One region of the Colwellia sp. BRX8-4 genome, then DNA from elsewhere that is predicted to be linked to it. Evidence: predicted binding sites of a transcription regulator. Region 1 holds the regulator's gene; each other region holds the start of a gene.

Region 1 (10,904 bases):
TCGCAATGATGCCCAAACGCTGTTAGATGACTTAAAGAAAAGTAATATTTATACCATCATGCTATCGGGTGATAACCCTGCTGGCTGTAAAAAAGTTCAGGCATTGCTACATTTAGACGAGATACATAGTACTTTGACTGCGGCTAATAAGATGGCGATAATAAAAAATCAGCCTAAAAACTCAACCGTTGCTATGGTCGGCGATGGTGTCAATGATACGCCAGTATTCGGCGCAGCCCATGTCTCGATTGCTATGGGGAGTGGCACCGATATAGCTAAAAGTGGTGCCGATGTTATCTTACTCAATAATCGTTTAAAGTCGATAACAACATTAAGACAGGTCGCCAATAAAACTCGTCGCATTATTTGGCAAAATTATTTTTGGGCATTCGGTTATAATGCTATCGTATTGCCCCTTGCCGTCTCAGGCTACATTACTCCCTATATGGCGGTTATAGGTATGTCTGCAAGTTCGATATTGGTTATCACTAACTCGTTACGTTTATTAAAAAAGTAAACGCAAACTTATAATAGAGCATAAAGACCATGAGCATTATTTATATTTTGATCCCCATAGCGATAATCCTAACCTCTATCGCCATTTATTTATTTTTTTGGGCAGTAAAAACTGAACAATTTGATGATTTAGAGAAACAAGGTATGAGTATCTTGTTTGATGAAGATGAAAACACTACCACCAAAAAGTCCACTGAAACCCATAGCGAAAATACAGCTAAAAATGATACGGGTAGTAAATAACAGCCATGTTGAGTATAGATTATTTATCGGCATTCATCATCGGCTTGTTAGGTTCGGGACATTGTATCGGTATGTGCGGTGGTATAACAACGATGTTAACATCTGCTATATCACCGCAACAAAAAGGCAGCGATAAATTTAAGCTGGTCGGTGCATATAATGTTGGCCGAATTTTTTCTTATAGCTTAATTGGGGCAATCGTTGGATTTAGTAGTTCTATTGCAATAAAGAATATTGGCGTTCCATTAGGTTTTTTAAGGTTATTTGCAGCGGTATTTTTAATTTTATTAGGCTTGTATTTAGGCCAATGGTTAATGTGGCTATCAAAAGTTGAAAAAATGGGTAAGTTCCTTTGGCGCTATCTATCCCCGTTAAGTAAAAGGTTTATTCCCATTAATAATGCTAAACAAGCGCTAGCATTAGGAGCAGTCTGGGGATGGTTACCTTGTGGTTTAGTCTACTCAACATTAACTTGGTCCTTAGCCAGTGGAAGTGCCCTCAGTGGCGCCCTAATTATGACCAGTTTTGGTTTAGGTACTTTACCAGCCTTGTTAAGTCTTTCACTTGGCTCTTTTGGTATAAAGTCGTTGGTAACAAACACGAAATTCAAGAAAATAATGGCGCTAATGATAATTTCATACGGAATATACAGTTTAATGTTTGCATATAAGCAATTGTTTTAATATGATCGATAAATTAGGGATAACTCATTTAGGTTAATATGTATAAAAAGCCATGTTCTACATCTCAACATATTCATTGTCAAAACTGTAGTATCAGCGAGCTGTGTTTACCTTTCTCTTTAAATGATAAAGAACTCGATACACTAGACAGCATTATTGACCGTAAACGCCCTATTCATAAAGGCGAACAAATTTTCCAAGATGGCGACAAAATGCAAGCTTTATACGCTATTCGCTCTGGAACATTCAAAACATTTACGGTTAATGAACAAGGTGAAGAACAAATTACCGGTTTTCATTTAGCGGGTGATTTATTAGGTTTTGATGCTATTGCTGAGTCAGAGCATCCTAGTTTTGCAAAAGCCTTAGAAACATCTATGGTCTGTGAGATACCTTACAATACTTTAGATTCATTATCGAATACGATGCCTAAGTTGAAAAAACAAATTCTTCGCATGATGAGTTCCGAAATCCGCTCAGATCAAGAAATGTTAACGCTACTTAACCGCAAAAATGCTGAACAACGCTTAGCAACTTTTATTTCAACCTTAGCCAGTCGCTATCATGCACGGGGTATGTCACTAACAGATTTTCGCCTAACGATGACGCGAAGTGACATTGGTAATTATATTGGTTTAACGGTTGAAACCATCAGTAGATTATTAAATCGTTTTCAAAAAAATGAATTAATCACAGTTGATGGAAAACTCATCACAATACTTAATATGGATAAACTTAACGAGTGTGCTTCACTGTAGTTTATCGCTTTTTTAAATAATTATAGATAAATGCTTAACATTAAAGATGTTAAGCATTTTTTTTATTGAAATATTATGATTTAAAGCAAATAATATCTATTAATTATGGTCTATTATTAATATTATTTAATAACTAGGGAGTAAATATTATGGATAAGTATAAAAAAATATTAGCCGTTATTGATCCAACCACTGAAAATCAAAAAGCGTTGAAACGTGCGATTGAATTAGCACGACATAGTGGCGGACAGATCACTGCATTTTTAACCATTTATGATTTATCTTATGAAATGACCACCATGCTTTCTGGCGATGAGCGAGAAGCAATGCGTCAATCGGTTATTAATGATCGTAAACTATGGTTAGAAGAAAAGATTTCAGAAACTGATCACCAAGACATAACCATAGATACCTGTATTATTTGGCATAATCGCCCATTTGAAAAGATCATAAAAAAAGTACTGGCTGAAAACTTCGATATTGTCATCAAAGGCACCCATCAACATGACAAGCTAAAGTCGGTTATTTTTACGCCAACAGATTGGCATATCTTAAGGAAATGTCCCTGCCCAGTATTACTGGTTAAAGACCATAGCTGGCCAAGCAATGGTAATTTACTTACCGCACTCAATATCGGTAGCGATGATGATGAGCACAAAGCGCTTAATAATAAGTTAACCCAAGAATCAATAGTGTTTTCTTCACTGATTAAAGCCAATGTCCATTTAGTGAATTCTTATCCAGGTACGCCAGTAAATATTGCCATTGAAATTCCAGAGTTTAACGCCTCTGAATATAACGACACTATGTTTAATCATCACAAAAGTGCGATGAAAGACCATGCTAATAGCTTTAATATTCCGCTTAAAAATACCCATGTTAAAGAAGGTTTACCTGAAGATGTTATTCAAAGCATTTCTAAGCACGTTGATGCTGAATTAGTTGTGTTAGGTACTATTGGTCGAACGGGGATTTCAGCGGCACTTATTGGTAATACTGCAGAGCATGTCATTGACCGCCTTAACTGTGATGTCTTAGCGATAAAACCTGATGGTTACCTCTCGCCATTAGCTTAATATTGAAATATGTAAATATCCATTAAAAAGCCGAGGATTTCCTTGGCTTTTTGCTATACTACGCGCGGTAAAATTCATACTTTTTATTTCAAATATCTCTAGGAAACACTATGAGCGCTCAATCAGCGACACCAATAACATCTTTAACACCCAGCCAAAAAATACAGCTGAGTAAACTTGAGAAGCGCTTAAGACGACATGTTGGCCAAGCTATCGCGCAATATAATATGATAGAAGATGGCGATAAAATAATGGTGTGCTTATCGGGTGGCAAGGACAGTTACGCCCTTCTGGCTATTTTAATGTTGTTAAAAGAATCAGCGCCCATTCATTTTGATATTGTAGCCGTTAATCTTGATCAAAAACAACCCGGTTTTCCTGAGCATATCCTTCCCGAATACTTAGAAGCTTTAGGTGTTGAATATAAAATTGCGCAAGAAGATACCTACTCTATTGTTAAAGATAAAATACCTGAGGGGAAGACCACCTGCAGTTTATGCTCTCGTTTACGCAGAGCTATTTTATACAAGGTCGCGGCAGAAATAGGCGCAACTAAAATTGCACTAGGCCATCATCGTGATGACATGGTTGAAACACTGATGCTAAATATGTTTTATGGCGGTAAATTAAAATCAATGCCAGCAAAATTGGTCTCTGATAATGGTGAGCATGTCGTCATTAGACCGTTAGCTTTTTGTAAAGAAGCAGAACTCATCCAATATGCACAACTAAAAGCGTTCCCAATTATTCCTTGTAATTTATGTGGCTCTCAACCTAATTTACAACGTCAAAACATTAAGAAAATGTTACAGGACTGGAATGTTAATCATCCAGGACGAATTGAATCTATGTTTACTGCCATTCGCAATGTGGTTCCATCACATTTGTGTGACAGTGAACTTTTTGATTTTAAAGGGATTAACGCTGATTCAGGCATTATCAATGGTGGCGATATCGCTTTTGATGATGAACCTATTATTGCCGCTCAATTAACAAACAACGTCAATATTGAAGACAATTCAAAAGCCAAACTTTCATTAAGTAACAGTTTGAATATTATAGAAATAAAGTAGAATCTACCTTAATTAATACCAAGTATCTAAGCGCGATAACAACACCAGTTAAAAGAATGAATGTTATCGCTCGCCATCATTAACTGACGCGTAATACAATAAGCCGAGCCTAAATAACCTTAGGTTTTGGCTTCGACAATATTTTATCAAAATACACTTTATTATGGCGGATCATTTCTGTTATTTCTAAGACATAATCAGTGCCTCTAATAGAATAACGCAGTAATCCTGTTGCTAAGATTTGTGGCGATAGTGGTTGTTCTTGAGCGCGTAACTGCCCTCTAATTGAACGAAAAACACCATAAGCATGATTTGTATTAATATTGTGTAAATAACGCTGTACCGCATGCTCTAAACTATTAAATGCCGCTACTTCATGTTTAGCACCGTCATCTCTTCCTCTTGGCACCATGCCACAACCCTTTTTATAGCACCACATACCAAAAAAGTTTAAACCAACTCGAGCAAAACGAGAAGTGCCCCAAGCTGATTCATTGGCTGCCTGCACTAATACTAGTTCAACAGGCACAATATCAATACGCAACAATAATTCATTAAGTTGCTGTAGCGGCGAGTGTTTTTGATTAACTTTATATTTCTTAATTAATCGCTCAAGCAAAGCTTGTTGATCTGCTAAAAGATTTTCCTCGAGGAAAAGTGTTTCTATCATCAAGGAGACTTCTGCCCTTAACATAAGAATATTGCTATTCTCTTGCGCTATTGCTGGATAAATATAACGGAAAAACTGACGTTTTTTCGTTTTAACATCGCTTATAGAAGCAAAGTTTGGGATCTTAACGTTATGAAGCGGTTGCTCAACCACTTTTACTTTCGCCTTGACCACAGGAACGATAACAACGTTTGTTACTTCCGGCGTGGGAAGTTCAAAAGTTGGCGCTAAAAAAGTGAAGGGCGCAATAAGCGCAAGAAAAAATACACTTATTAACACAGTTCTCATCAAATATTGAATGATCATAGTAGCCTTTTTGTTAACAATAAGGTTTTGCACAGAGCTTTACGCTGAAAATGTATCACTCGTTTGCTGAGCGGGTACATCCGTCGCTTGTAACTGCATGCCAAAAATCTCTCGATATAAAATGCCTTTAACATTATAAAATAGCGGCGCTATAAATGTTAATGCGACTAAGAAAAGCATAACACCAATCACTGAAAATTGTGTTTTAGCAAGAATGGCTAAGGGGATTAAAGATAAAAATAAAGTTAAAAAGAGTAAGCTATAAATAGCGAGTAACTTAAACCACTGAAAACGTGTAACTTGTAAACTCAAGGTGATAGCTTTTATCGGTGATAATTTTTTATCTACTACAAGCGGCAGTACTAATGACAAGGCGACCGCTAAATAAATACCTGGAAAAACAAATAAACTCATACCTAAAGTTATTAATACTGACGTTAACAGCGCACAAACAGCAACCCAACTGCCTCGTTTTAAGAAAGCAAAAATTAATTTACTATTGGTTTTTAAACCAACGGCATGAAAAACGCCCATCATCTCGACACCAACTAAAAAAGGATAGATAACCATAGTGACAACAATATTTAATAATGTTGTTGATTGTGGGTCTTTAATCACTTGTTCAATACCACCCATGGTATTACTGATCAAAAATGAAACAACAATCCCCAAAATAAGCGTAAAAAGTAATCCTAAATTAATAGCGATTCGCGAGCGAAGTGTTAATTGCCACGCCTCTTTTAATACCGAAGAAACGTCAATAGTATATTCACCCTGCAAAGACTTTTCTATGCTACCACCAATTTGTACTACTTTTTTTTCATCCACGAAAATGACTACCTTTGTGTAAATTTTTCAACATTATAGCAAGTTGATTTGATATTGGAAAATAGCATAAATTTTCACCTGAATTATCGGTGTAATTTAGCAATACGTTTTAATATATTTTGAAAGTAATGAGCACCTTTCTCTTGGGCTAAGGCAATATTATTATCAGGTATTTTCTGTGGATTTTTATACACAGATAATACCTTTTCCATACTCGCTTCTCGAATTAAATGAAGCGTGGGTAATGGCGAACGGTTAGTATAATTAGAGGCTGCGTTAAATGGCTCACCTTCAAAATAATAATCAGGATGAAAACTGGCGAGCTGAAAGACACCTTCATAACCTAAGGTGAACAACAATTCATTAGCCTCATCGAGTAAATCAAGGTAGCTTTCAAAACCTTTAAAGCCTTCATTAAAAATCAATAAAGTCGTTTCTATGCTGGGGTCAGCGACGAGTCTTTCAAATTCTATGGCTAATTCTGCTAAAGCCGATTCAACCTTTTTTGCTGGGCAAAGTTGATAATGTATCGTGTTATTAACAAACTCTTTTTTTGCAAAAGGGCAAAAATTCAAACCAATAATTATTTCTTCTAGCCACTGCTTAGTTTGTGAAATTTCAACGGCATACATTTGTTTATCAGGCATTTTGTTGCAGTTGCCACATCGTTGCGTAATGACCCTTTTTAGTGAGTAGCGTTTGATGATCGCCCTGCTCGATTATTTCCCCTTTGTGCAGGACAATAATATTATCGGCATCAATAATAGTTGATAATCGATGAGCTATCACTAAGCTAGTGTGATCTTTAGCCACCTCTTTGATTGCTTTTAAAATAGCTTGCTCTGAGTGACTATCAAGTGACGACGTTGCTTCATCAAAGACCAAAATAGCAGGATTTTTCAAAATGGTTCGGGCGATGGCAACCCGTTGCTTTTCGCCACCAGAAAGCTTTAAACCACGCTCGCCAACGACGGTATCAAAACCTTTTGGTAACGAGGTAATAAAGTGACTTAAATGCGATAATCTTGCAGCTTCTTCAACTTGTGCATTACTCGCGTTTACATTGCCATATTTAACATTTTCAAATAAACTTTCATTAAATAACACCGTATCTTGTGGCACGATGCCAATATTCTTTCTCAAGGAATGTTGCGTAATATCAGTAACTGCTTCGCCGTCAATTTTAATACAGCCTTGTTGGCAGTCATAAAAACGAAAAAGTAGTTTCACTAAGGTCGATTTTCCTGAGCCACTCTCGCCAACAACAGCGACTTTTTGACCCGCTTTAACCTCGAATGAAACATTTTTTAAAATGGGTCTTTGCTCATCATAAAAGAAGCTAACGTTATCAAATTTAATAGCACCATGGCTTATCGCTAATTCTTTGGCATCTTGTGCATCTACAACCTTAGGTACTTTTTGCAACAAGGTAAACATTTGCTCAATATTTGCTAAAGAACCTTTTATTTCTCGATAAACAAATCCTAAAAAGTTTAAAGGGATAAACAGTTGCATCATAAAAGCATTAACCAGGACAAAGTCTCCTAAGGTCATTTGTTGATGAGTCACTTGATAAGCCGCTAACGCTAACATTGCCGTCATCGCTAACGACACGATAATGGCCTGACCACCATTTAAAGCAAACAGTGACAAACGGTTTTGCATTTTTGCTTTTTCCCAATCAGCTAATTGACTGTCGTAAGCTGTTGATTCATATGATTCATTAGTAAAATATTTAACCGTTTCATAATTTAACAGACTGTCTATTGCGCGAGTATTACTTGATGAGTCAGCTTTATTTGCGGCTCTAATGTAACGCGTGCGCCATTCTGTTGCGTAAATCGAGTAAGCGATATAGCTGGCAATAGAGACGCCGGTGATCAGCGCAAACCAAATGCCATAATTCACCCATAATATGGTAATAACCATAATTATTTCGAGTAAGGTTGGCACAATATTAAAAACCATAAACCGCATTAAGAAGTTAACCCCAGACGTACCACGGTCAATGTCACGCGAGAGTCCACCTGTCTGGCGGTCCAAATGAAAGTCTAAGTCAAGTTGATGCAGGTGCTCGAAAACTTTCAAACCAATGCGGCGGATCGCTCGTTCGGTAACACGGCCAAATAAGGTGTCGCGTATTTCTGCCAGTAGCACAATAGTTAAACGCACTAAACCATAAGCGGCAACTAAAGCAAAAGGCACAATGAAAATATTGTTTTCTTGTTGAGCATCAAGTCCGTCAACGATATCTTTTAAGATAAAAGGCAGATAAACACTGGCGAGTTTAGTTAACACCAAACAAAACAACGCAAAACCTATTCGCACTTTAAATTCGAGTAAGTAGGGAATAAGTGACTTTAGCACTCGCCAATTAATGGTGGCATTTTCAGGTGACGAGTAGGAAGATCTGCGCATTAAGGGATATTACTCTGGTAGGAATTAGGCAAACTTTAACGGCTTTAATCACTTAAAGCAATCAAGAAAATCAACCCATAGTGAACACAACATCTGTTTTTCACTTAATTGAATAAGCGCTGCCGCACTGTAGTAGCTATAAACTGAGTATATTAAGTACGTCTCTGTATATCTAATCCATAACGCCACTTTAATCATGACGCTGATCTGAAATAAACAGCTAAAAAAACTGATTATAATTTGTTGTTAGCAAATTATAATCAGCATTTAATCGTCTCTAAGAGCGAAGGAAAACTCCATAGTTATTTAAAGTTCCCCCCTTTTAAATAGATGAGTAAAATCTATCAGTAAAAGAATCACATACCGGTAAATATACGTACCTAAAAATTTAATGCCTTACGTTAAGCTTTAAATTGTTGCGTTAATTTATTGAGCTCATCTGAAGAACTTTGCATAAGTTGAGAATTTTTTGTCATCGCATTTAATTGTTCTAAACTGCTATGACCTGCGCTAACAATTCTATTAACGTTGCTGCTTAACTCTTCTGCAACAGTACTTTGTTCTTCAACCGCAGAGGCTATTTGCGTCGCCATTTCAGTAATTTGTTCTGTAGAGCTTAAAATGCTACTAATAGACTCACCTGAACTGAGTGCATTTTCAACTGACGCTTTACTTTTAACCTGGCTATCTTCCATAACATGAACCGCTGATTTAGCACCTGATTGTAAACGTTCAATGGTCTGCTGAATTTGTGCAGTGCTTTCTTGAGTTCGACTGGCCAAAGCCCTAACTTCATCTGCAACCACAGCAAAACCACGCCCTTGCTCTCCAGCACGAGCCGCTTCAATGGCAGCGTTTAACGCCAATAAGTTTGTTTGTTCGGCAATTCCGCGAATGACATCTAAGACTGAAACAATGCCTTTAACATCATCCTCAAGTGCACCAACCACCTTAGTGGCTTCATTAAGGTGATCAGATAAGCCATTTATTGACTCAATAGACTCTTTAATAATAGCGGATACTGCTCGTGCATCTTGATTTGCTTGCTCTGCTGAGCCTGCAGTTAACTGAACATTATTAGCAATTTCTTTTGCTGACGCAGACATTTCAGTGATGGCGGTAGCCACCTGATCCGTTTCAGACTGTTGATTTTCTAAATGCCCACGACTGGCCTCAGAAGCTTGATATACATTTTGTGACACCTCTGAAGTCTGCTTTACCGACAATTGAATAGATTGAACAAGCAATTGAATTTTATCAACAAAGACGTTGAATGACTCTGCAACAAGGCCTATTTCGTCTTCACGTTTAACGCGTAGTCGCTGCGTTAGGTCGCCTTCTCCACGCGCAATATTCTCTAAAGCATTGGCAACTTCACTTAAAGGCTGCGTCACTAGTTTAGCGAATAAAAAGTAGATCGCTGAAATTAAAAATACGTCAAGCAATACTCCTTTAACAATGATGCGAGAAGCTAAAGATGACAATTCGAGATCTATTGAAGAACTATCGATAAACAAAGTAACATTACCAACACTGGTACTTTGACCGTCCTCAATATGTTGTAACTTAAAAGTGATCGCTTCGTTTGTTTTCTTTCCTTTTGATTGAGATATTGTTTTTTTATCTTCATTGGTTATTTCTATTAAAGCGATGTCTTCTGATTGTTGTTCCGAGTTTAAAATACCCTTCATTTGATCTTCTTCATAATTCCAAACAGCAGAAGGCAAATTAAGTTTTAATCGAGATTCGACCAAAGAAAGTTGATTTATTTGCTTATTTTTCAGTAAATTACTTTGTGCCATATAATCATACACACCAAAAGAAATGACGAGTGTGGTGACAATAATCAATGCTGAAAAAATAAGTTTAAATGATATAGATTTAGTAACGTTCATATTATTTTTATACCTTTTTACTGCCAGTCTTGTAGACCATATTTATTTAGAATATCTTTTAGCTGTCCAGATGCTCTAAGTGTTTCTGTACCTTTTTCGATTAATTCAATGTACATTTTACTGGTCGGTTTTGCAGGTGAACAAGCAATGTAAATCGGTGCTTTTTCAGCGTTAGTCCCTGCGCTTTTTAGTGCTTCATTAAAACCAAGTTCTTTTAACTTTGCATTCGCGACTGAAACCGATTCAACGACAACATCAATTCGGTTATTAACGAGTTTTTTAAAGTTTTTTTCCAAAGCATCAGTTCCTGAAACATCTTTAAAAACATCGGGTCGACTTTTTATTAACGCGTCAAACTCTTCGCCATAAGCATAACCACTAATAACACCCACTTTCTGAGTTAATAGCGAATCAAAACCGGTAAATGTCCAAGTTGAT
Region 2 (10,904 bases), on a different contig from region 1:
CCAGAAACCGAACGGCCTATTTCATCGATGGCATTGTTAAGATTTTTTTGGGTGTGATCTTTTAAGAATATATAATTAATTGATGTAGATACCGACAAGGCTATTAGTAATAATACCGTAGTCACCATAATAATTTTATGGGAAAATTTTAATTTAATCACTGATGATCTCTCTTACTTTATTAGCTAACTTCATGGCATTACCATAGCACTGGAAATATCTAGATCCAACTTCCCGTTGCATTTAATCTTTTGAAAGCAACTTCAAAATTAATCTGATAAAATAACGCTATATTTTTATTGATAGTATCGCTAATTACTCTTATGGACAATCAACCTTTCAACCCATTACACGGCATTACCTTAAAAGCACTTGTTACCGAACTTGTTGAATATTTTGGTTACCCTGCGCTTAGTCAACAAATAAAAATTAAATGCTTCACTGAGGATCCTAGTATCAATTCAACCTTAAAATTTTTACGTAAAACACCTTGGGCACGTGAAAAAGTTGAAGCACTTTTTATCAAAAATTATCATAAAGTGCATCAAGCAAATGATGAAAAAAATAGCGGTCAATAATCTCACAAGCTACTCATATTGATAAAAATTTTAGCTTATAGCGCAATAAACTAATTGCTTGATTAAAAACCTGTCACACTGACTCCATATTCATTATTTTTTGGAGTCAGGTATGAAACCCATTAATCACTATATTTTAACTTGGCAATGCCCTGATACTTCAGGAGTATTAGCAAAAGTTTCTCAGAGCCTTTATCAACATGGCGCTTTTATTACTGAAACCTCACAGTACAGCGACCCGTATACCTCTATTTTTTTCTCGCGTATCGCATTTGATGACAGAAACTTAACCGTTTCAATTGCACAATTCCGTCAAGCCATAGCCGAATTAGCCCAACCGCTTGCGATGAACTTTCAATTAAGAGAACGTGATGATTTTCCAAATGTCGTTATCGCGGTATCTAAAGATGACCATTGCTTGGTGTCGTTATTAACTAAAGTTAAAGCCGGTGTTTTACCTATTAATGTTGCTGCTGTGGTTTCAAACCATCTGGACTGCCAAGCTTTAGTTGATTGGCATAAAATTCCTTTTCATCACTTACCTATTTCTTCTTCGACAAAAGCCCAACAAGAAAGTGAACTACAAGCCTTATTAATAAATTACAAAACAGACTTATTAGTGCTTGCGCGTTATATGCAAATTTTGTCTGATGATTTTTGTCAACAATGGCAAGGTCGAGCGATTAATATTCATCATTCTTTTTTACCGAGCTTTAAAGGCGCAAAACCTTACCATCAAGCCCACCAACGTGGTGTGAAAGTGATTGGCGCAACCGCCCACTATATTACTAGTGACTTAGATGAAGGACCTATTATTGTGCAAGAAGTAAAAGCCATTAACCATAGCCTGACGATAGAGCAGATGGTTCATAGTGGTCACGACATTGAAGCAACAGCTTTGTCTCATGCGGTTAGAATGCATGCCGAGCAGCGTGTCTGTTTGAATCAGGGCAAAACAGTTATTTTACTTTAGCGGTTAATTTATAAGGTAAACGTAACGAGTAAAGCACCCAATACGCTGGGTGCTTTACTGTTTTCATTCACTATTTCTGCTACATTAACCCATAACCTTTTGTCTTAATTAGTTGTCTTTTCCGATGATCCACTACCAAATAACGCCTCAAAATCTAAACAGTCATTTATTTTTGGTTACGCTTTCTTTTGCCACACAAGTGGATAAGACTTACCATTTATCGCTACCCGCTTGGTTACCGGGTAGCTATATGATCCGTGACTTCGCAAAAAACATTACGGAAATTAGCGCTTATAACAGCGATCAAAAAGCAGCTCAAAATACTGCGGCAATTGCGCTGAATAAAACCGACAAACAAACTTGGCAATTTACCGCAACAAGTGTCAACACTTCAATATGTTATCAAGTATTCGCTTTTGATTTGTCGGTACGCACCGCTTACTTAGACAGTGAACGTGGCTTTTTTAATGGCAGTTCAACTTTTTTACAAGTGCAAGAATTGCCAGATGAACGCTGTCAGTTAACTATTGCATTACCACAAGAATTAACGACTAAATCGTCGCCACAGTTAAAGAGTTGGCGAGTTGCCACGGGCTTAAGACGCGCTAAAGGCACTGATAAATATCAATTAGGTGATTATATTGCTAAAGACTATCAAGAACTTATCGATTGTCCTGTTGCCATTGGTCACTTCGATGCTTTTGAATTTGTTGTCGAAGGTGTCACCCATCACTTAGTCTTTACTAGCCAACATTTTGGTGATCGGGAGCGCCTAAAACGAGATATAGCTAAGCTTTGCCAGCATCATATTAACTTATTTGGTGAGGTCCCTTTTAAAGAGTACTGGTTCATTACCCATTTGTTAGGCAGCGGTTTTGGTGGGCTTGAACATAAAAACTCGACAATTTTACAAGCCAGTCGCTTTGATTTACCCAACTCTAATAGACCTGATGAAACGTCTGAAAATTATCAAACTTTTCTCAGCTTATGTTCACATGAATACTTTCACGCTTGGAATGTATGCCGCATTAAACCGAAAGAATTTATTCCCTACAACTTACAGCACGAAGTTCACACGAGACAATTGTGGGCCTATGAAGGCATCACGTCTTATTATGATGATTTTTCATTGTTTCGCAGTGGATTGATCAGTTTTGAAGACTATTTACTGCAATTATCTAAGACAGCTACCCGAGTATACCGGGGTAAAGGCGAACTAAAACAAAGTGTCAGCGACTCCAGCTTTGATACTTGGACCAAGTTTTATCAACAAGGACCAGATGGCGTAAATAATATTGTTAGTTATTATACTAAAGGCGCTTTAATTGCACTCTGGCTAGATTTAACGATTAGAGAAAAGTCAGCAGGTGTCTACAGCTTAGACACATTAATGCGTGAATTATGGATACATTTTGGTAGAACAAATATTGGTACCTGTGAGGAAGACTTTATAAACATTGCCAATATTCTCTGTAATGACGATATTACAGTAACTTTTCAAGCCTTACTTAACAATGCTCAACGTATTGAATTAGCCCCGTTACTTAAACAAGTAGGTATTGCCTTTACTGCTCAAAAGTTCAAAAAATTTAATAGCTTAGAGACTACTGACAATAACGCTTATTCTCCTTATATCGGTGCACAATATAGCGCGCTACCTTCAGGCGTGAAGATTACTCAGGTTATTGAAAACTCTCCTGCAGCTGGAGCCGGCTTGGCAGTTAACGATATTTTACTTGCCGTAAATAATATCAAAGTGACTGAAAAATCGTTGCAGCAACTGGCTGATCATTTACCAGAAAATACTGAGCTAACCTGCCACTATTTTCGTGATGATCAGTTAATGACCGGTCACATTGTTTTTATTGATTCACCACTGGCGGCCATCGCTATTACAGAAGTAGACAGAACGCTTAGCAAAAAATGGCGCTGTAAAAATTAACTGTAAATTTTTTGCCACAAAAAAGTAAAACGCTAGTGTAATTAAAAAACCACAAACTAGTAACAAAAGTTACTTTGTGCAAAAATAACCTTATTGCTTTCAAAACTAGAATATTAAGGGTTTAAAATGATCAAAATGAAACGAATTCACCACGTCGCTTATCGTTGTACTGATGCAAAAGTTACTGTTGATTGGTACAAAGAACATTTGAACATGGAGCTAACGGTAGCCATTGCTGAAAATGAGGTACCGTCGACTAAGGCACCAGACCCTTATATGCACATATTTCTAGATGCGGGCATGGGTAATGTTTTAGCCTTTTTTGAAATTCCTAATTCTCCAACCATGGGCCGAGATGAAAACACACCAACATGGGTACAGCACATCGCATTAGAAGTTGAAGATGTTGATGCACTTGTCGCCGCAAAAGAAGAGTTACAAAGTAAAGGTGTTGATGTATTAGGCCCAGTTCATCATGGTGTATTTAAATCAATTTATTTCTTTGACCCGAGTGGTCACCGCTTAGAATTAGCAGCGAATACCGGTACAGTTGAACAAATGAAAGAATTAAAAAGGGTTGCTCCTTTAATGATTGAAGAGTGGGCTGTTACTAAAGTTGCACCAAAACACGCGGCCTGGTTACACGAATAAAACTATTTTGCCCCTCGTTAATGGTCAAACAATATCCAATAAATAAAACTAAGCTATTATTTCTATTTAGCTTAGTTTATTGCGCACATGGTATAACCTAAAAATCACAACAAATTTCTCTCATTAACTGAACGAAATAGGACATTAGTACATAAAACGAAGGATTTCGTATATAAAGCGAGCGTAACAATGTACTCTATTTGTGATTATTTATGTAAGACATTAACCATAGAGAAAACATGTTTTTACCATTCATTAACTTTTAAATAAATCAATAGACTTTAAAAACAATAAGTTAACCTTTTACACTCAATGAATTGTAAATAAATGTATATTTATAACTTGCGACATTTATAAACTAAGGTAAAGTATTGTCCAGCTACTTTGTAGCCAAATAACAAAATGGATTGAATTGCACGGAAAGCCTTAACCTTCTCTTATGAGAGGTTACTTTTAAAGAATACGGATGATTAAGTTAATATCAGGATGATTGTTAATATTTAGGTCAATAGACCGATAAGGACAACCCAATAAAGTGTCAGGATGACCGATAAAAAATGAACCGAGTATTTAACGCAACATAAAAAATAATAATACGTTAAAGCTTATAAACGGAATTGCTAATAGGTTAGGATAACCACTTAAAGTTTGATGAAAACGATGACTTGTTCATCGTTTTTTTATGTCTGAAAATTAATCATGAAAAACACTATCGCTGTTTCCTACAATATAACGTAAAATAGAACCATTGAATTTAAAAACGAAATTATTTTATGTCTCGTACCAAAAAATCTAGAAAACAAGGCAATGGTCCTATCGGCGCAGTAAAAGATGATAAGAAAAAAGCCCTAGTTCCTGTTGATAGAAAACCAAAGAAGAAAACAGGAAAGCAAGCCGGCAACCGACAAAAAGAAGCTTTTGATGCAGGTAAAGAATCTCACTTACCTACAGAAAAGAAAGATCCGCGCATTGGTAGTAAAAAACCAATAGATCTTGGCGGACCGGTAACAGCGGCGGTGCAACCTTTTAAAGCCAAAAACAAAGTAAAAGCAGATAACTCTCCAATTGCTGCTATTCGTGTTGTTGAAGCTGATACCTCATTGCAACAAGAACTCTTCGCTATTGAAGAAGATAGCCGCTTGCAAAGTATCCTTGCCCAGCAAGATGAAGATATTTCGCTAAGTAACGAAGATGTTGATTATTTCAATGAAAAAATGGAACGTCATCAACAGCTACGTGAGATACTCGGCATAGAAGATGAAGATGACGACGACGAATCACCTGAAACGACAAGCAAAGCAAAATCTGGTGATGATCTTTGGGATAAATTTGACAACAGTGACCTGTCAAAATTCGAATAAGGCTTTATCATGTTTTCAACTCCTTGGATTTATATAGTAGTTGGCGGAGTAATTATTATTGCTGCGCTTGCTTTTTATGCGGTGAAATTATTAAACCAGCTAAAAGCGCAAACAGCTAAAATAAAACAGGCAGAGCAAGATAAAAAAATTGCCTTAGCAAAGCACGATAGTAAGATCCTTAGTAGTGTCGTGATTATTGCCCACGCAATGAAAGAAGAGCAATGTGATATCGCTGAGGGTTGTTGGCGATTGAGTGTATTGCTCGATTCTTTAAAGTTGAGCAGTGGTTTATCAGCAGAGTTTCCTGCAGTCTTTGAACTTTATGATAAAATTAAACATATGCCTATTCTTGATGCAAGAAAGAAACTTGCCAAAAATGAGCGTATGAAACTTGATTTTGAACGTATGAAAGCAGAGAGCGATTTATCCGCACAGATAAATATTGACGTTATCTCTTTGCATCAATATGCCCAAGAACGTATGAGTGCGCTAGCAAGTTAATTTTTTACCAAGTTAACTTTTTACTAAGTTAATAACGCTTTGTTGCGCTCGATCAATATTGTTAATGTTTGCATTGTTAAACTGTTGCTTAGCATATACCCGTTACCATTCAATCTATATTTTGATTGATAACGCGTATATAAGTAATGGCTAACTCGGTAACCAACCATGCAAGCAAATCAATTTTTTGACCCTAAATTACTGTCTAAATATAATACCAGTGGACCTAGATATACCTCTTATCCAACGGCATTAGAATTTCATGATGAATTTTCTGAACAAGATTTCATCCAAGCAGTGAAAGATTCACCCAACCGTGAATTGTCCTTGTATGTACATATTCCCTTTTGCCATAGCCTTTGCTACTACTGTGGTTGTAATAAAGTTATTACCCGCCACCGTGACAAGGCCGATACCTACTTAGAGTTTTTAGCGGAAGAAATTAGTTCACGAGCTGAATTTTTTACTGAATACACCGTTAAACAACTCCATTGGGGTGGCGGCACACCCAGCTTTTTAACCCATATCCAAATCACAAAATTAGTCTCTTTATTAAAAGAAAAATTCACTTTTGCTGAACATGTAGAAATGAGTATAGAAATTGATCCGCGTGAAATTGAAATGAACCTTGCCGAACACCTCTTTGATTTAGGTTTTAATCGTCTAAGTATTGGCGTACAAGACATTGACAAAAAAGTACAAGAAACAATTAATCGTGTGCAATCAACCGAATTTATTAGCGACTTTATTGCCCATGCAAAGGCAGTGGGCTTCAAATCAATTAATATCGACTTGATCTATGGTTTGCCTCACCAAACTATAGAAACCTTTACAAAAACGCTTAACAAAGCTCATGAGATGGATGTCGACCGTATTTCATTGTTTAGCTATGCACATATTCCAAACCGATTTGCTGCCCAACGTAAATTACGTGACGAATGGTTACCCAGCGTGCAAGAAAAATTTGCCTTAATGAAACTTGCCATCGAAAAGCTTTGTGGATTTGGCTACGATTTCATTGGTATGGATCACTTTGCTAAACCTAATGACGAACTTTCTATTGCACAAAAAGAGGGTTCCCTGCACCGTAATTTCCAAGGATATACTACAAAGGGTGGTTGTGACTTGTTAGGATTAGGTGTTTCTTCTATTAGTAATATCGGTACTTCTTTCAGTCAAAATATTAAAGAATTGCAAGCCTATTATAAAGCGATAGATACTAGAAAAAATGCACAAGTGAAAGGGGTTAGCTTATCAACAGATGACGTGATCCGTGGCGAAGTTATTCGTGAATTAATGTGTAATTTATATATTGATAAACATCAGATCAGTAAAAAGTACGATATCGATTTTGCAGAATATTTTGCTGAAGATTTACCGCTACTGAAAACTTTTATCAGTGATGGTTTGGTTGAAAATACGGCTGATTTTATTAAAGTAGATCAGAAAGCGCGTTTGTTGATTCGTAATATTTGCATGAGTTTTGATGCTTATATGAAACAACACGTTAACCAACAGCGCTTCTCGCGGGTAATTTAAGCGGAACTCTCACCTTTATAAATAATAAATAACTATAAAGGTGAGAAATTTAATCAATTTTTCCTAAACTAAACTTGTGGTCAGCACTTGAAAAAATTAATTCAACGCCTTTTTCTGTAACCTCTTCTTGTGCTAAATCGGCCCATTGGTAATAAACATTACGGTGAACTTTTGCCAATAAATTACGACGCACTAATACATATAATTCGCCGTTAGCATTCATCGTTAACGGATGAGTTTCATCAAGCACGAACTCGTCATCTACATTGGTACTAACCGTCATTATTGATTTGTTATCATCTTGCCAAGCCCATTGCGTTAATACAAAAGGGGCGTCTTCAACGATAATCTTAACTTTTTCAGCGGGTGTCACTAAAAAGTACTCGTCGCGATCACCAGCGACTTCTCTTAATAAAACAGAAGCAAAAAGTTTAACTAACGATAACCGTTTAAATATTGTGCCGCCATAAAACCAGTCACCATTACCTTTGACCTGTAGATCAATTTCGCCACAATACGGTGGGTTCCATGATTCTATCGGCGGTAATTTTTTAGTGTTACCTGGTGTTAGCTTATTTAATTGTTCAGAAATTTTGTCTAGTGACATTTATACCGCCAAATTATCCGCTGGATAGTAATTTTAATACCTAAGGTAAAAATACAGTATGAGGAGACATTAGTAAAACAGCATCTAAAATTAAGTTAATAATCAGCAAAAAGTACAGTTAAGCAGAATGTTGCCCATAAAACGCTTAAAAGCAAAAATTTTTCTTGTCAATCTGCTTAAAAATACAATATACTCTCCGCGCCTTATCACTGGGCGCTTCAAGTAATATCAGTGGTGGCTATAGCTCAGTTGGTAGAGCCCCGGATTGTGATTCCGGTTGTCGAGGGTTCAAGTCCCTTTAGCCACCCCATTTCTGTATAAGTTTATCTCAAAGAAAACACACATCCATCAGTGATTCCATTTTCGCTTACCGTGGATTCAAGTCCCTTTAGCCACCCCATTCTTTATAAGTTTATCTCAAAGAAAACACACATCCATCAGTGATTCCATTTTCGTTTACCGTGGATTCAAGTCCCTTTAGACATCCCATTTCTGTATAAGCACACCTATAACATATTAAATAAAACCATCAGTGATGCCATTTTCGCTTACCGTGGGTTCAAGTCCCTTTAGTTATAGGGTTTTTCTAAATTTCTCTTTAAAACCATCTAATAACGCCTATTTAGGTAATTTGTCTAGGTGTTGCTGTTTTTTTTGATTAAACTAATAGTAATTAAAGTAAGAAGCACACTGTAATGGAAAAACATCAACAATTATTAATTGCCTTAAGGAAAGTCATCAGGGCAATCGATTTACATTCAAAACACCTTAATAAAACTTCGGGTTTAACCAGTCCACAATTATTAATTATGCTAGAAATAGATAAAGTTTCTGGTATAAATTCAAGCCAAGTAGCCAAAAATGTTAATTTAAGTGCTGCTACCGTGACCAATATTTTGGACAGGCTAGAGAATAAAGGCTTAGTTTCAAGAATACGTAGTACCCAAGATAAACGTAGAGTGAGCTTATATTTAACCGAGGATGGTAAAGCACTTTTACTCAATGCCCCCCAAGCATTGCAAGAGCATTTTATTGATAAATTTTCGAATTTAGCGCAATGGGAGCAATCACAGTTGCTTTCATCTATGGAACGATTGGCTGGAATGATGGATGCAAATGAAATAGATGCGGCTCCGTTATTAGAGCTTGATGCGATGAGCGCCAGCAGTAGTAGTAAAGCTGACGCATCTAATAAGTAAATACAGCTCGGTTTAACCCGAGCTGTTGTCTATTAGCGTAACAAATGTAAGAAATGCAAATGCTTGTGGTATTGATCAATAATATTATTGATCACTGCCGTTTTCGACCAGCCCATAATGTCATAGTCTTGACCACCTTCGCCCAAGTGAACTTCAGCACGATAATAACTTTGCTCATCTTCCGCTTCATTGGCTTCAATAACATAGTCAGGTTGAGAGTACTTACGAGCTAACACCCGATAAACAAACTCTTGTGCTTCACCATGGTCAACAATTAACGTCAGCCCATCGTCGTGTGAGATTTCAACATTGATTTGATTAGCTTGTAGCTCTTTAGCGACGGAATCAAATGCTGGAACGACTGTCTGCGTAACAAACTTACTGACATTAGCTTTGTTGGGGAAATCGACAACATTCTTCAAGCGCATTTGCCAACTATCACTATTCTCATTACCTGAGTGAGGTATTGCTGTAATTAGCTGACTATCCTGCTTAAAAGCTTCAACTCTTAACGATTTAATCAAGCCTGCAATGGCCAGTAATAATACGATAGTAAAAGGTAGAGCACTGGCAATAGTCATGGTTTGGAGGGCATTAAGACCACCAGCCAATAATAATATTGCCGCAACGATACCAATACCTACCGCCCAATAAACACGTTGCCATAGCGGCGTATCATTTTTGCCATGCGAGCAAAGCATATCAACGACCATAGCGCCTGAATCACAGGAGGTGACAAAAAATATCACAATCATTAAGACACTAAAGAATGACAACACCGAAGATAATGGGAAGTTTTCAAGAAAGACAAACAAGGCAACGGATGAGTCTTTACTGACCATCTCTCCTAATTCGACAATGCCTTGATTATAAACCAAATCAATCGCACTATTACCAAAAATAGTCATCCAAAATAAAGTGAAGACCGTGGGTATTAGCATAACGCCGATAATGAATTCTCTGATAGTACGGCCACGTGAAATTCTGGCAATAAACAAACCAACAAAAGGTGCCCACGCCAACCACCAGCCCCAATAGAAGATTGTCCAGCCACCTATCCAGTCAGTCTTTTTGTAAGCGAATAAATTAAAGGTGTTATGAACAATATCCGCTAAATAATCACCAATATTTTGTAAATAGGCTTGTAATAAAAAGACTGTTGGACCGAGCACAAAAATCAAAAATAATAAGATCACCGCTAAAACCATGTTGGTTTCAGAAAGTATTTTAATGCCCTTATCTAGCCCTGTGGCAACTGATATAACCGCAAGTGACGTGATACCAAACATAATAATTATTTGATTAGTGACTGAGACTTCAATACCGAATAAATAACCAAAACCCGCATTAACTTGTGAGGCACCTAAGCCCAGCGAAGTAGCAACACCAAAGACCGTACTCACCACAGCAAAAATGTCGACCAAATGTCCTGGCCATTTATATATTCTGTCTCCAATCAAAGGATATAGCGCAGAGCGTAACGTTAATGGTAAGTTATGACGATAACTAAAATAGGCTAATACTAAGGCAACAATGGCATAGATAGCCCAGGC
Region 3 (10,904 bases), on a different contig from region 1:
CTCAGTAACTGACGCAAGGTCGCTAATTTATCTTGCTCAGGTACCGTCAGTAAGTCACCATGATTTTTATCTACTAAAAATTTAGCCAATTTAGGATCGCCTTGAAGCGAACCATTTAAACCTTCAACTTTGATGGTGACGGGCAAGGCGGCGGCTTGGCGTAACTCTTCTAAAGAGCCCATAGCAAGCACTTTGCCGGAAGATAATATCATCGCTCGGTCAATATGTTGTTCAACACCAGGTAAAACGTGTGAACATAAAATAACACTGGTTCCTTGGCTTTTTAGATCATCAACCGTTTTATAAAAATCAGCGGTTGCCATAGGATCTAAGCCAACAGTGGGTTCATCAAGCAACAACAGAGCTGGATTGCCGATAAAAGCCTGTGCTAACCCTAAACGTTGCCTCATTCCTTTTGAATACGTTTTAACTTGCCGCTTCATGGCATGAGCAACCCCAACTTGCTCGAGTAAAGCCATTGCATGTTTTTTGTCAAAGCCCTTAAGTTTAGCAAAATAACTAAGCACTTCTAAACCGGTTAATTGCTCATAAAAACTAACATTCTCAGGTAAATAACCAATTTTAGCGCGCATGTGCCAAGCTTCTTTAGAATCTGGTGCCATCCCCATCACTTTAACATTGCCATGACTTGGCGCAATAACGCCAAGAATAAGCTTCATCATGGTGGTTTTACCCGCACCATTATGACCAAAAAGCCCTAAGACTTCTCCCTGTGAAAGTTGCATATCAACAGAGTCTAGTGCTGTTAATTTGGGATATTTTTTACCCACGTTAGTTAGTTTAACCAGAGGTGTTTTGTCTGTAGTGTTCATCAATTTATATCCTTAATGCTCTGCACGTTGCACAACAGCAGATTGATTATCTGCCGTGTCAGTTTTTAGTGCCTCGGCATTAATCTTTTGTACCCTTGAGAGATTTTCATCAGTATTTCGGTGATGTGGTGAGGACATCAACGGAAAACTGTCTTTCACACCGGGTGGTTTTAGTACTGGAAATTGACGTTGCACCCATCGCAGAATAATAATCGCGGGGCTGTCCATTAGCATTTTCATTTCTGGGTATTGCCAAACTAATTTGTCGATACCATCGTTTGGTTCAAACATAACATCGCCAATGTTATCGTTATTCATATCCCAGCCGAGGTAATTACTCCAGTAATTACCTTTACTCGCTAAGCTCCACTCTTGCTTTTTATTGGAAACGTACTTAACTTGTGTCGGGTTATTAATAAAACTGTTACCGTAAATTTTAATATTTTCTGAACCAGCCGTTAAATGAATGCCTATTTCAGCGCCTTCGACAAGATTGTTTTTTAAAGTGTTATAACCTGAATTATAAACAAAGAGCCCTTTACCATCACGGCCTAATACTTTATTTTCAGGCTTTGTCCAAACACGTTTAACAATATTATTGCTGATAGTTGACTGTGTTATATAATTAAATAAAAAGCCATAATCTTCACTGTCTATCGTTGTATTCCCGCTGATAATTAATCGCCTAGAGCTCATTAGCGCATAGCCAGCTCGCGTGTTATAAGCAAAATTATTAATTACCGAATTGTCGTATGAATACATATAATGAATGCCATATCGTAAGTCGTGCAGAGTATTATTTTCTAAAATATTCTCTTGACTAGAAATAATATAAAGCCCATCACGGGTGTTAAATATTTCATTGCCTCGGACTTCAGCATGTTTCACGATAGAAAGCTGAATACCGTTACCTCTATCGGCTGAGCGTAAGCTCAAATTACCTTCAACAGTATTATTAAGGACTTTTATGTGTTCGCTTTTTTGTAACCAAATACCAAAGCCATCACCTTTAAGCTTGTTGTTTTTAATCACTATATGGCTGGATTTTTTTTCAGAATAAATAGCAGAATGTTGCTCAGTAAGGTTACTTCCCCAATTAACTATGGTGAGATTTTTTATGGTGATGTTAGAGTTTTTCAGTAGCAAAGCATGACCATCACCTTGCGCATCAATAATCACTTTGCCTAAGTCATCACGCTGGGCTGAAAGTGTAATCGAATGTTCAATAATGAAGTTGCCTAAATAACGACCGGGAGTAAGAATAACAACATCACCATCAACGGCTTTATCAAGCTGTTGTTGTAAATTATCTTGTGGCGTCAGCTTAATATTTTCAGCGCAAAGCGGCTTAATAAAAAGACAAAACACACTAATAAATATAAACACTGATTTGCATTTTACCAAGAGACAACCACCAAAAATCAATAATATTTGTAAGTAAAAAAAGCATATCACCTTTTAATGATATGCCCTTGATCTGGATTAACTTCGTTAAACGTAAAGTCTATTAAAACTAAAATGTACTTAACTTAGTACTAAGCTTCAACCAACATACGACCGCGCATTTCCATGTGTAATGCATGACAGAACCAATTACAGTAATACCAATAAACACCGGGTTTATTTGCCATAAAAGTAATAGAAGCCGTTGCTTGTGGACCAATTTCCATTTGAGCGCCGTGATCAGTCATACAAAAACCGTGGGTTACATCTTCTACTTGGTCGAGGTTAGTGACGATAACAGTCACTTCATCACCTAACTTCACTTTAAATTCAGTCATACCGTAAGTTGGCGCGATTGAGGTCATGTAAACGCGTACTTTTTTACCATCACGAATAATTTTGTTTTCAGAGTACACATCTACGCCATCACGTTTTGCTATAGCAATTGTTTCTGCAAACATTGGATCCGTACGAGGCCACAATTTTAATGGTTTCATTTTAGTGCGGTGTACCATCATACAATCATGTGGTTCAGCAAATGCAGGTCCATCGTGAACAATTTTCATTTCGTCACCTGAAATGTCAATTAATTGATCGTTTTCTGGACGTAAAGGACCAACAGGTAAAAATCTGTCTTTAGAAAACTTACATAAAGAGACTAACCATTTACCATCAGCATCACGTGTTTCTCCCATTGTTGTATGGTTGTGACCGGGTTGATAATGAACATCTAGTTTTTGACGAATATAGTTCACTTTCTTACCATTGTGGGCATCAATAGCATCTTGAACATTCCACTTAGCAATTTGGCTATCAAGAAATAATGTTGTGTACGCATTACCTTTGTTATCAAATGCGGTATGAAGTGGGCCTAAACCTAATTCTGGTTCCGCAATAATCGTATCACGTGGTTTAATTTCATCAGCGAATAATGCATCTAATTTTTTAATTGAGATGATTGAAACGGTCGGTGATAATTTACCGTTAGCGATGAAATACTCACCATTAGGTGACGTGTTCAAACCATGTGGTGATTTAGGAACCGGAATATAACGCGTTAATTGAGAGCCTTTACGACCATCTAAAACAGGTACATTGTTGCCATTATAAGTTTTGAATTTACCTGCCTTAACTGCAGCTTCACAACGCGCTAGACTAAATACAACAACATGATCGCGTTCAGATGTGATCATTTCACCCAAGCTCATCCCCATTTCTGAGTTGTAACATGTAGATGCAAAATATTTTCCATCATAATCAGCGTCGGTGTTATCTAAGTTACCATCAACGATGACTTGGAATGCCATTTCCATCGTTTCCGCATCAATCACGTTATATATTGAACGATAAGTACTTACATCTTCTAAAGAGGCTTTACCATCATTGACAATTGGCACCTCAAACTCGCCATTACATACTATGTATTTTGTATAGGGTACTTTTTGTACACGTAAACCGTGAATTGCTTGTGTATTAGGAACGGTAAGCATTTTATCCGTTTTCATCACATCACATCGAATGCGTGCTACACGTGTATTTGATTTATCGTTAATGAAAACATATTTACCGTTATAACGACCGTCAGTCATACTCATATGAGGGTGATGCGTATCGCCAACCATAATATTGGCACTATCGCCTTTAATACGTTTAGACTCGTTTGTTAAGCCCCAACCAGTCGCACTATCAATGTTAAAGACAGGAATACGCATTAACTCACGCATTGATGGAATACCCATAATACGTACTTCACCAGATTGACCACCTGACCAAAAACCATAATACTCATCTAAATCACCAGGATGAACAAACGGATCACTGCCGGCATCTTTAGCACGAGCTTGTGCCATTGATGAAAACATAGCTGCCGTCATTGGAGCAGCAACAACACCAGCACCTAATATCGCTGTTTTACCAAAAAACTTACGTCTACCTTCGTTCTCTAACTCTACGTTATTAGAGCTTTTATCGTCATTACTCATTACTTTTCTCCATTATGGTTAATTTTTTTAATATTGATTCCAACACTTGCTTGTATACTTTTATTTACTTGCTAACCGACATTTACTGCTTCTATTTCTGTTTCTTTATACTTTGCTTTTTTGCGTGCTAATTTTTTCAATGGTGGACATTTCTCATCGTTAAAGTAAGTGACTTGGCAGTCGAGACAATAGTGACACTCGCGCATATTGATCACGCCATTAGGGTCTATCGCTTGAATTTCACACTCTTTAGCACAGGTTTTACAAGGCTGACCACATTCAGGGCGACGACGTAACCAGCTAAATAAACGAATACTATTACTGGTTGATAATGCCGCGCCTAATGGGCACAAATAACGACAAAAGAATTTGCGATTAAAGATATTGATAATCAAGAGTACTGATGCATATAAAACAAATGGCCATTCTCGATCAAACTTTAATAAGAACGTTGTTTTAAAAGGTTCAACTTCAGCGAAATGTTCAGCCAGTGATAATGATTCCATCGACAAACCAAAAAGTGCTAATAGAATCAGATATTTAATGGCCCATAATCTTTCATGCACGGCCCAAGGTAATTCAAATTGTGGTATTTTTATGTAGCGAGCAAAGATATTCATCAACTCTTGTAAAGCGCCAAATGGGCACAACCAGCCACAATAAACCGCCCGGCCCCATAAAATCATGGTAACGGCTGCCGCTCCCCATAAAATAAATATAATCGGGTCGAGTAAGAATAAATCCCACGAAAAATCAGACATTAAGGCTTGTAAGAAAGTAAATACATTGACCACAGACAACTGGCCACCCCATGACCAACCAATAAAGACGACAGTAATAATCAAAAACAAATGACGGAAGTTGTGCATAAAAGTTGGGTGGCGTACCAATATATCTTGAAAAAACAAACTCATGACAACGATAGCAAGTAAAATAATCAAGATAATGACTTCAGCTTCTTTCTCTTGCCAAACTTCTTGAATCAAGGTTAACTCTGGCTCAGGATAAATAAGAGCTGGACGGTCAACATACTTATCTAATGTGTGATAATCGCCTTTGAAAGAGGTAAATAAGCTATCGACTGCGCCTAATTGGCGGCGAACAAGTAACTCCACCTGCCAATCAACACCGGGGTTAAACTGGTGCTCGGCACGGACAATAAATAATGACATTTCTTTAAACCTAGGTGCGCCAGCAATATAAAGATCAGTAACACGGTTATGATCTAAATCACGAAAGGCAAAGGCTTCGTTATTTTGTAGTATTTGAATACGATCAAAAATACCGCCACGCACATAACCCGACCCTTTATAAGAATAGCCATTTCCCAGCATAATAATGGCATGTTCACCCTCTTTAAGGCTTGCCATTAACCATTGATATTCACTATCGCCTAATAAGTTACGACCCACCGTTGGGATATCAGCCTGAGCAAAGTAAATTTCAGCAAACAGCTGTTGTTTCTGCTCTGCACTTGCTTCATCAACATGCTCAACTCTAGTCCCCGCAAACGCTTCATCAACTATTTTTCTATTTAAGGCTAATTTTCGAATGGAGCCGTCACCAAGGAGTCCTTGCCAATCAAGCTTTTGATAGACATCTGGGTATATTCTGGACATAGGTTGAATAATGTCTTGGCTAGCTTTAATAATACCTAAAGAACGAGCGACTTTTGTTGCCGCTTTAGTAATTGCTACATTCATCACCATGACAGTAACAGTTGCACCAGAAAGCCCATCGATATGAATAACGCCTTCCTTGTTATTCCCACCGACCTTTAATCTGTCACTGACGTTTAAACCATTATATTGATCAGCAAATTCATACAGTTTACTTTCAGGGATGCCAGCAAGAATAATAGGTTCATGATGCTCTAGAACTTTAGCTCCCAAATAAACACCTGCTGGGCTAATGGCGACTAACATATTGACTGGCTCACCAGAATAAGCTGGCATTTTAGCTAAGTCGTTTGTTTCAAAAGCATAGCCAATAATGTCTTTGTCTTTATATATGGTCCAAATTAACGGTTCACCTTGCTTATCTGATATTGATGTTGCTTCTGGGAATATTTCATGGATAAGTGGAATAGGGTCTTTAGGCGGGCTAACAAACAAAGCTTGTGCAGGCATTACTACAGATAAAAATATCGAAAGCATTAATAGCAAACTGTTAATTTTAGATGTCTTTACTCTATTCTTAGCCATGACTTAACATTCTTTTATTTAATTTTAATTCAGTAAACCTAAAGGTACTACTGCGACAATATGTCGCATATATTACGCTCACGGTTAAACAGTGATCTGATGTAGATCAATAAACAAAAGAAAAATAACCCTCCAAAATATAGGGTTAAAGAAACATTAGTATCAGGAAAGGTAACAACTAGCGTCGTAGAATATCTGCAGTGGCTGTAGAGTGATAACGGTGGTGTTTCAATTTAGGTAATCGATAATCGAGCTTAGTTTAGGGGCAGAGCTCTACTGGCAGCGGATAATAATGACGATGGTGGTTATGGCAGCAATGGTGTCATTACTCGCAATACTAGCAATACTAGCAATGCAGAATAAAAGTCAGTTTAGAAGCAGAACTCTACTGGCAGCAGATAAAGTCGACAACTAGTATCACTATCGTATATTGATATCTGGTGTAGTATTAATGTCGCCATCTTCGCTTATAGTTGCTGGTGTACCATTTTTTAAGACAAGAACAGCAGTACTGCCACTCGATGTAAACCGGGTAAAGCGGAGTTCATAGCCATATTTAGTTAAACTTAGTGCAGCAAAACGTTGAGCTAACGTTAATTTTTTCCAATTATTATCAGATTCAAACTCACTGTCATCAAAATATTGTCGCCGTTCGATTAAATTATTTCTCTCGGGTTTATTTTCCATAGTGCGGCTCAATACTGTATTTAATATTTGGTTCAACAAAATAACAACTCGACAACTTTAATGAGTGGGATTTATCGGTTAACAACCTTAACTCGACACTTAAATTAAGCACAAATTATTCCAAGATTAAAATACTGTTCTTTAACAACAAATTGGAGATAAAGCATTCTGTACTTACGACTAGATTTAGCGTTAGTGTAAAAAAAATTGACGAATAATTATTAAGCAATTATGCTGGATTTTATTACTGAGATAATAAATAAAAGTCATTATGATTTTAGCGTAAAACACCTGACTCTTTAATGCACTGATAAAAAAGCCAGTAATAAATACTGGCTTATACATAGGTTATAAATATGTGAGGTTATTTTACTGTTACTTTAGCAAATTTACGTTTGCCAACTTGGTAAATAGCCGTAGTCCCCGAAGCAATACGTAACTTGCTGTCGGTAATTTTTTCACCTTCAATTTTAGCCGCCCCTTGCTTAATCATTCGCATGGCATCTGAAGTACTCGCTACTAAGCCCGCTTCTTTTAGTAGGTTAGCAATAGCGATGTCACCACTGTCATCGGCTATCTGAACTAATTTATCCTCAATTTCATCAGGCATTGCGCCTTTTTGAAAACGATTAATAAATTCTTGATGTGCCGCCTCAGCCGCTTCATCATAATGAAAACGAGCAATTAACTCTTTGGCTAAATCGATTTTTACATCGCGAGGGTTCATTCCTTCAGCAATTTTTGTTTTATAGCCAGCAATTTCTTCCATTGGCTTAAAACTCAACAGTTCATAATAGCGCCACATCAATACATCAGAAATAGACATTATTTTACCAAACATTTCTGTTGGGCTATCCGTTATACCAATATAGTTATTAAGCGACTTAGACATTTTCTGTACACCGTCTAACCCCTCTAAAAGAGGCATCATTAAGACCGTTTGCGGTCGTTGCCCCTCTGATTTTTGTAATTCGCGCCCCATTAACAAATTAAATTTCTGATCAGTGCCACCTAGTTCAACATCAGCCTCTAAGGCTACAGAATCCCAGCCCTGAACGAGAGGATACATAAACTCATGAATGGCAATAGATTGACCGCTGGTGTAACGTTTTTTGAAATCATCACGTTCCATCATACGGGCAACCGTCTGACGAGATGCCAGTTTTAACATACCAGCAGCGCCTAGCTTATCCATCCAGGTAGAGTTAAAAGCAACCGTTGTTTTAGCTGGGTCTAGAATTTTAAAAACTTGTTCTTTATAAGTTTCAGCATTTGCCAGCACGTCTTCTCTTGTTAACGCTTTACGCGTAACATTTTTACCGGTTGGATCACCTATCATGCCAGTGAAGTCGCCAATTAAGAAAATAACTTCATGGCCAAGTTGTTGAAACTGACGCAACTTATTAATTAATACCGTATGACCTAGATGTAAGTCTGGTGCTGTAGGGTCAAACCCTGCTTTAATTTTTAGTGGCTTTCCCGTTTTTAATTTTTCTAGTAATTCACTCTCTAGCAAAATTTCTTCTGCACCACGCTTAATTTCAGCAAACGCTTGGCTGACATCAGTCATCGACTTAGCTCCAAAAAATATAATCATAATTTATTGCTCGATTCTACTGCAATAATGCCTTGGGTGAAAAGCCTTAAGTTAATATTTAGGGCAATTGTTCTATTTTTTAATTATTGCAGCTTGTTTTTCAAGGAAGAAGTGCCGCTGAGTCCCCGAGATCACTCACCTTTACGGTAATTAAATTTTACTCAAGGCTATTTTTTGATATAGTAAACGATAGCTATCGTATTAAGATACATGAAATTAGGTTGTAGTCTGTTGAAAAACATAAAAAAATTCTATTTACAGTTACCAAAACCGCATAGGGTAATTATTAGCTCATTCAGCATAATTGTGTTGTTGTTACTCCTTATTCCTTCGGAAAAGGCAACAGCCAGTCGTCAATTGACAGATACGTCACTAGAAATAGGTAAACGTTACGCATTAGCTTTACCTGAAGTTGAAGTTGAAGATATCTCCTTAGACACGCCTGCTAGCAATATCGAATCATCAATAAATAAAGAAAATATAACGGCACCTATTAACAGTGAAGAAGAGACACTAACCTGGAAAAAAGCAAAAGTACGCAGTGGTGACTCTCTTGCCAAAGTATTTAAACGCCTTGGCTATAGCGCGAGAACAACATACGACGTGAGCTCATCAAAAGGTGACTACAGTAAATTATTGAAAAAAATTAATGTTGGTGATGTCTTTCATATAGGCCAAAACGCAGCAGGAGAGCTAGCAGTACTGACCTACTCTTTATCAAAAACAGAAACCTTATATGTAAAACTAATTGATGATGGCAGTTACCAATCAAGTAAAGAAACCAAAACGGTAGAAATTCGAGAAACTATTGCCCACGGTGTTATAAAAAGTAATTTTTGGAATGCTGGTATTGAATCAGGTTTAAACGATGCACAAATAATTAACCTTGCTAATATTTTTGGTTGGGATATCGATTTTGCCTTAGATATTCGTGAAGGGGATAGTTTTCATGTTGTTTTTGAAAATCGATATGTCGATGGCGATCATATAGGTACAGGTAAGATTCTTGCCGCTGAATTTATTAATAAAGATGATCCTTTTCAAGCCATTCGCTTTACAGACGGCGAATATTATTCTCCTGATGGCAGAAGTATGCGCAAAGCTTTTTTACGTGCGCCGGTAAACTTTAGGTATATTAGTTCAAATTTCAAACCAAAGCGTTTTCATCCTATTCAAAAGCGCTGGAAAGCTCATCGTGGTACTGATTACCGTGCAAATAAAGGTACACCTGTTGTAGCTGCAGGTAATGGGAAAGTGACCCATTCAACCTATAACAAATATAATGGTAATTACGTATTTATTCAGCATGGTAATGGCATTGAGACTAAATATTTACACTTTTCAAAAAGAAATGTTAAAAAAGGGCAACGGGTAAAGCAAGGTGACGTTATTGGTTATGTCGGTTCAACTGGCATGTCAGAAGCATCACATTTACATTATGAATTTTTACTTAATGGCGTACACCGTAATCCAAGAACGGTAAAGTTACCTGATGCTAAACCCATTAATAAGAAATATGCTGCTGAGTTTTCGGTATTATCAAGCCAACGCTTAATGGAACTTTCAGGCTCTAGACAAGCTTTGTTGGCGATGCAGACGCATTAACCCTCTTTAGCCCAATAATAATTAGCGAGTATAAATGACAAAAGCTACGTTTTATATTGGGTTAATGTCTGGCACTAGTGCCGATGGCATTGACTTAGCCCTTGTTGACTTTACTAGTGGAAGTGCCGAACTAGTTGCTAGTTATTATCAAGCATATGACAATGTCACTCGACAAAAAATCACTGAGCTTTATCTACCCAATCATAACGAAATAGACAGAGCCTTTTCACTTGATATTACTCTTGCCCATCAATTTAGTGAGGCAATAAGTACACTATTAGACAAAGAAAACTTAGTAGCTACTGATATTATTGCTATTGGTAATCACGGTCAAACCATTCGACATCGCCCAACTCAAAGCTCTGCTATTGAAGCGCCTTTTACTTTACAAATAGGCTGCAATCAAACGTTAGCGGTATTAACCGGCATTAGAGTTATTGGTGACTTTAGAACAAAAGATATCGCCTTAGGTGGACAAGGTGCTCCTTTAGTCCCTGCATTTCACCAATTTTTATTACCTGCCACTGAAAAAGAAACATTTCTAGTGAATATA

What was found. The regulator FNR, encoded in region 1, switches genes on or off when oxygen is low (the NO sensors DNR and NnrR bind a similar motif). The targets are predictions, from matches to a motif close to TTGATCTAGATCAA.
Region 2: a site for FNR is predicted at 6,049-6,062, ahead of hemN (oxygen-independent coproporphyrinogen III oxidase). Genes of this name have one in related genera too.
Region 3: a site for FNR is predicted at 2,306-2,319, ahead of H4J56_RS15520 (nitrous oxide reductase family maturation protein NosD). Genes of this name have one in related genera too.

What each region holds. Positions count from the first base shown of each region.
Region 1 is NZ_JACGVS010000009.1:29,381-40,284, forward strand. It holds gene H4J56_RS09300 (heavy metal translocating P-type ATPase) at 1-517, shown strand, start outside; gene ccoS (cbb3-type cytochrome oxidase assembly protein CcoS) at 547-759, shown strand; gene H4J56_RS09310 (sulfite exporter TauE/SafE family protein) at 765-1,442, shown strand; gene fnr (fumarate/nitrate reduction transcriptional regulator Fnr) at 1,481-2,200, shown strand; gene uspE (universal stress protein UspE) at 2,350-3,276, shown strand; gene ttcA (tRNA 2-thiocytidine(32) synthetase TtcA) at 3,387-4,349, shown strand; gene H4J56_RS09330 (glucosaminidase domain-containing protein) at 4,459-5,307, opposite strand; gene H4J56_RS09335 (hypothetical protein) at 5,365-6,153, opposite strand; gene H4J56_RS09340 (DUF1415 domain-containing protein) at 6,237-6,800, opposite strand; gene H4J56_RS09345 (ABC transporter ATP-binding protein/permease) at 6,793-8,571, opposite strand; gene H4J56_RS09350 (methyl-accepting chemotaxis protein) at 8,973-10,466, opposite strand; gene H4J56_RS09355 (ABC transporter substrate-binding protein) at 10,484-10,904, opposite strand, start outside.
Region 2 is NZ_JACGVS010000011.1:109,088-119,991, reverse strand. It holds gene H4J56_RS11190 (methyl-accepting chemotaxis protein) at 1-161, opposite strand, end outside; gene H4J56_RS11185 (VF530 family DNA-binding protein) at 324-578, shown strand; gene purU (formyltetrahydrofolate deformylase) at 691-1,551, shown strand; gene H4J56_RS11175 (M61 family metallopeptidase) at 1,676-3,493, shown strand; gene H4J56_RS11170 (VOC family protein) at 3,620-4,144, shown strand; gene yihI (Der GTPase-activating protein YihI) at 4,918-5,505, shown strand; gene H4J56_RS11160 (DUF2489 domain-containing protein) at 5,515-6,006, shown strand; gene hemN (oxygen-independent coproporphyrinogen III oxidase) at 6,175-7,545, shown strand; gene H4J56_RS11150 (DUF1285 domain-containing protein) at 7,595-8,152, opposite strand; tRNA gene H4J56_RS11145 (tRNA-His) at 8,387-8,462, shown strand; gene H4J56_RS11140 (MarR family winged helix-turn-helix transcriptional regulator) at 8,848-9,351, shown strand; gene H4J56_RS11135 (choline BCCT transporter BetT) at 9,384-10,904, opposite strand, start outside.
Region 3 is NZ_JACGVS010000020.1:33,015-43,918, reverse strand. It holds gene H4J56_RS15525 (ABC transporter ATP-binding protein) at 1-833, opposite strand, end outside; gene H4J56_RS15520 (nitrous oxide reductase family maturation protein NosD) at 846-2,213, opposite strand; gene nosZ (TAT-dependent nitrous-oxide reductase) at 2,369-4,258, opposite strand; gene nosR (transcriptional regulator NosR) at 4,330-6,462, opposite strand; gene H4J56_RS15505 (hypothetical protein) at 6,883-7,149, opposite strand; gene tyrS (tyrosine--tRNA ligase) at 7,514-8,719, opposite strand; gene H4J56_RS15495 (OapA family protein) at 8,957-10,351, shown strand; gene H4J56_RS15490 (anhydro-N-acetylmuramic acid kinase) at 10,386-10,904, shown strand, end outside.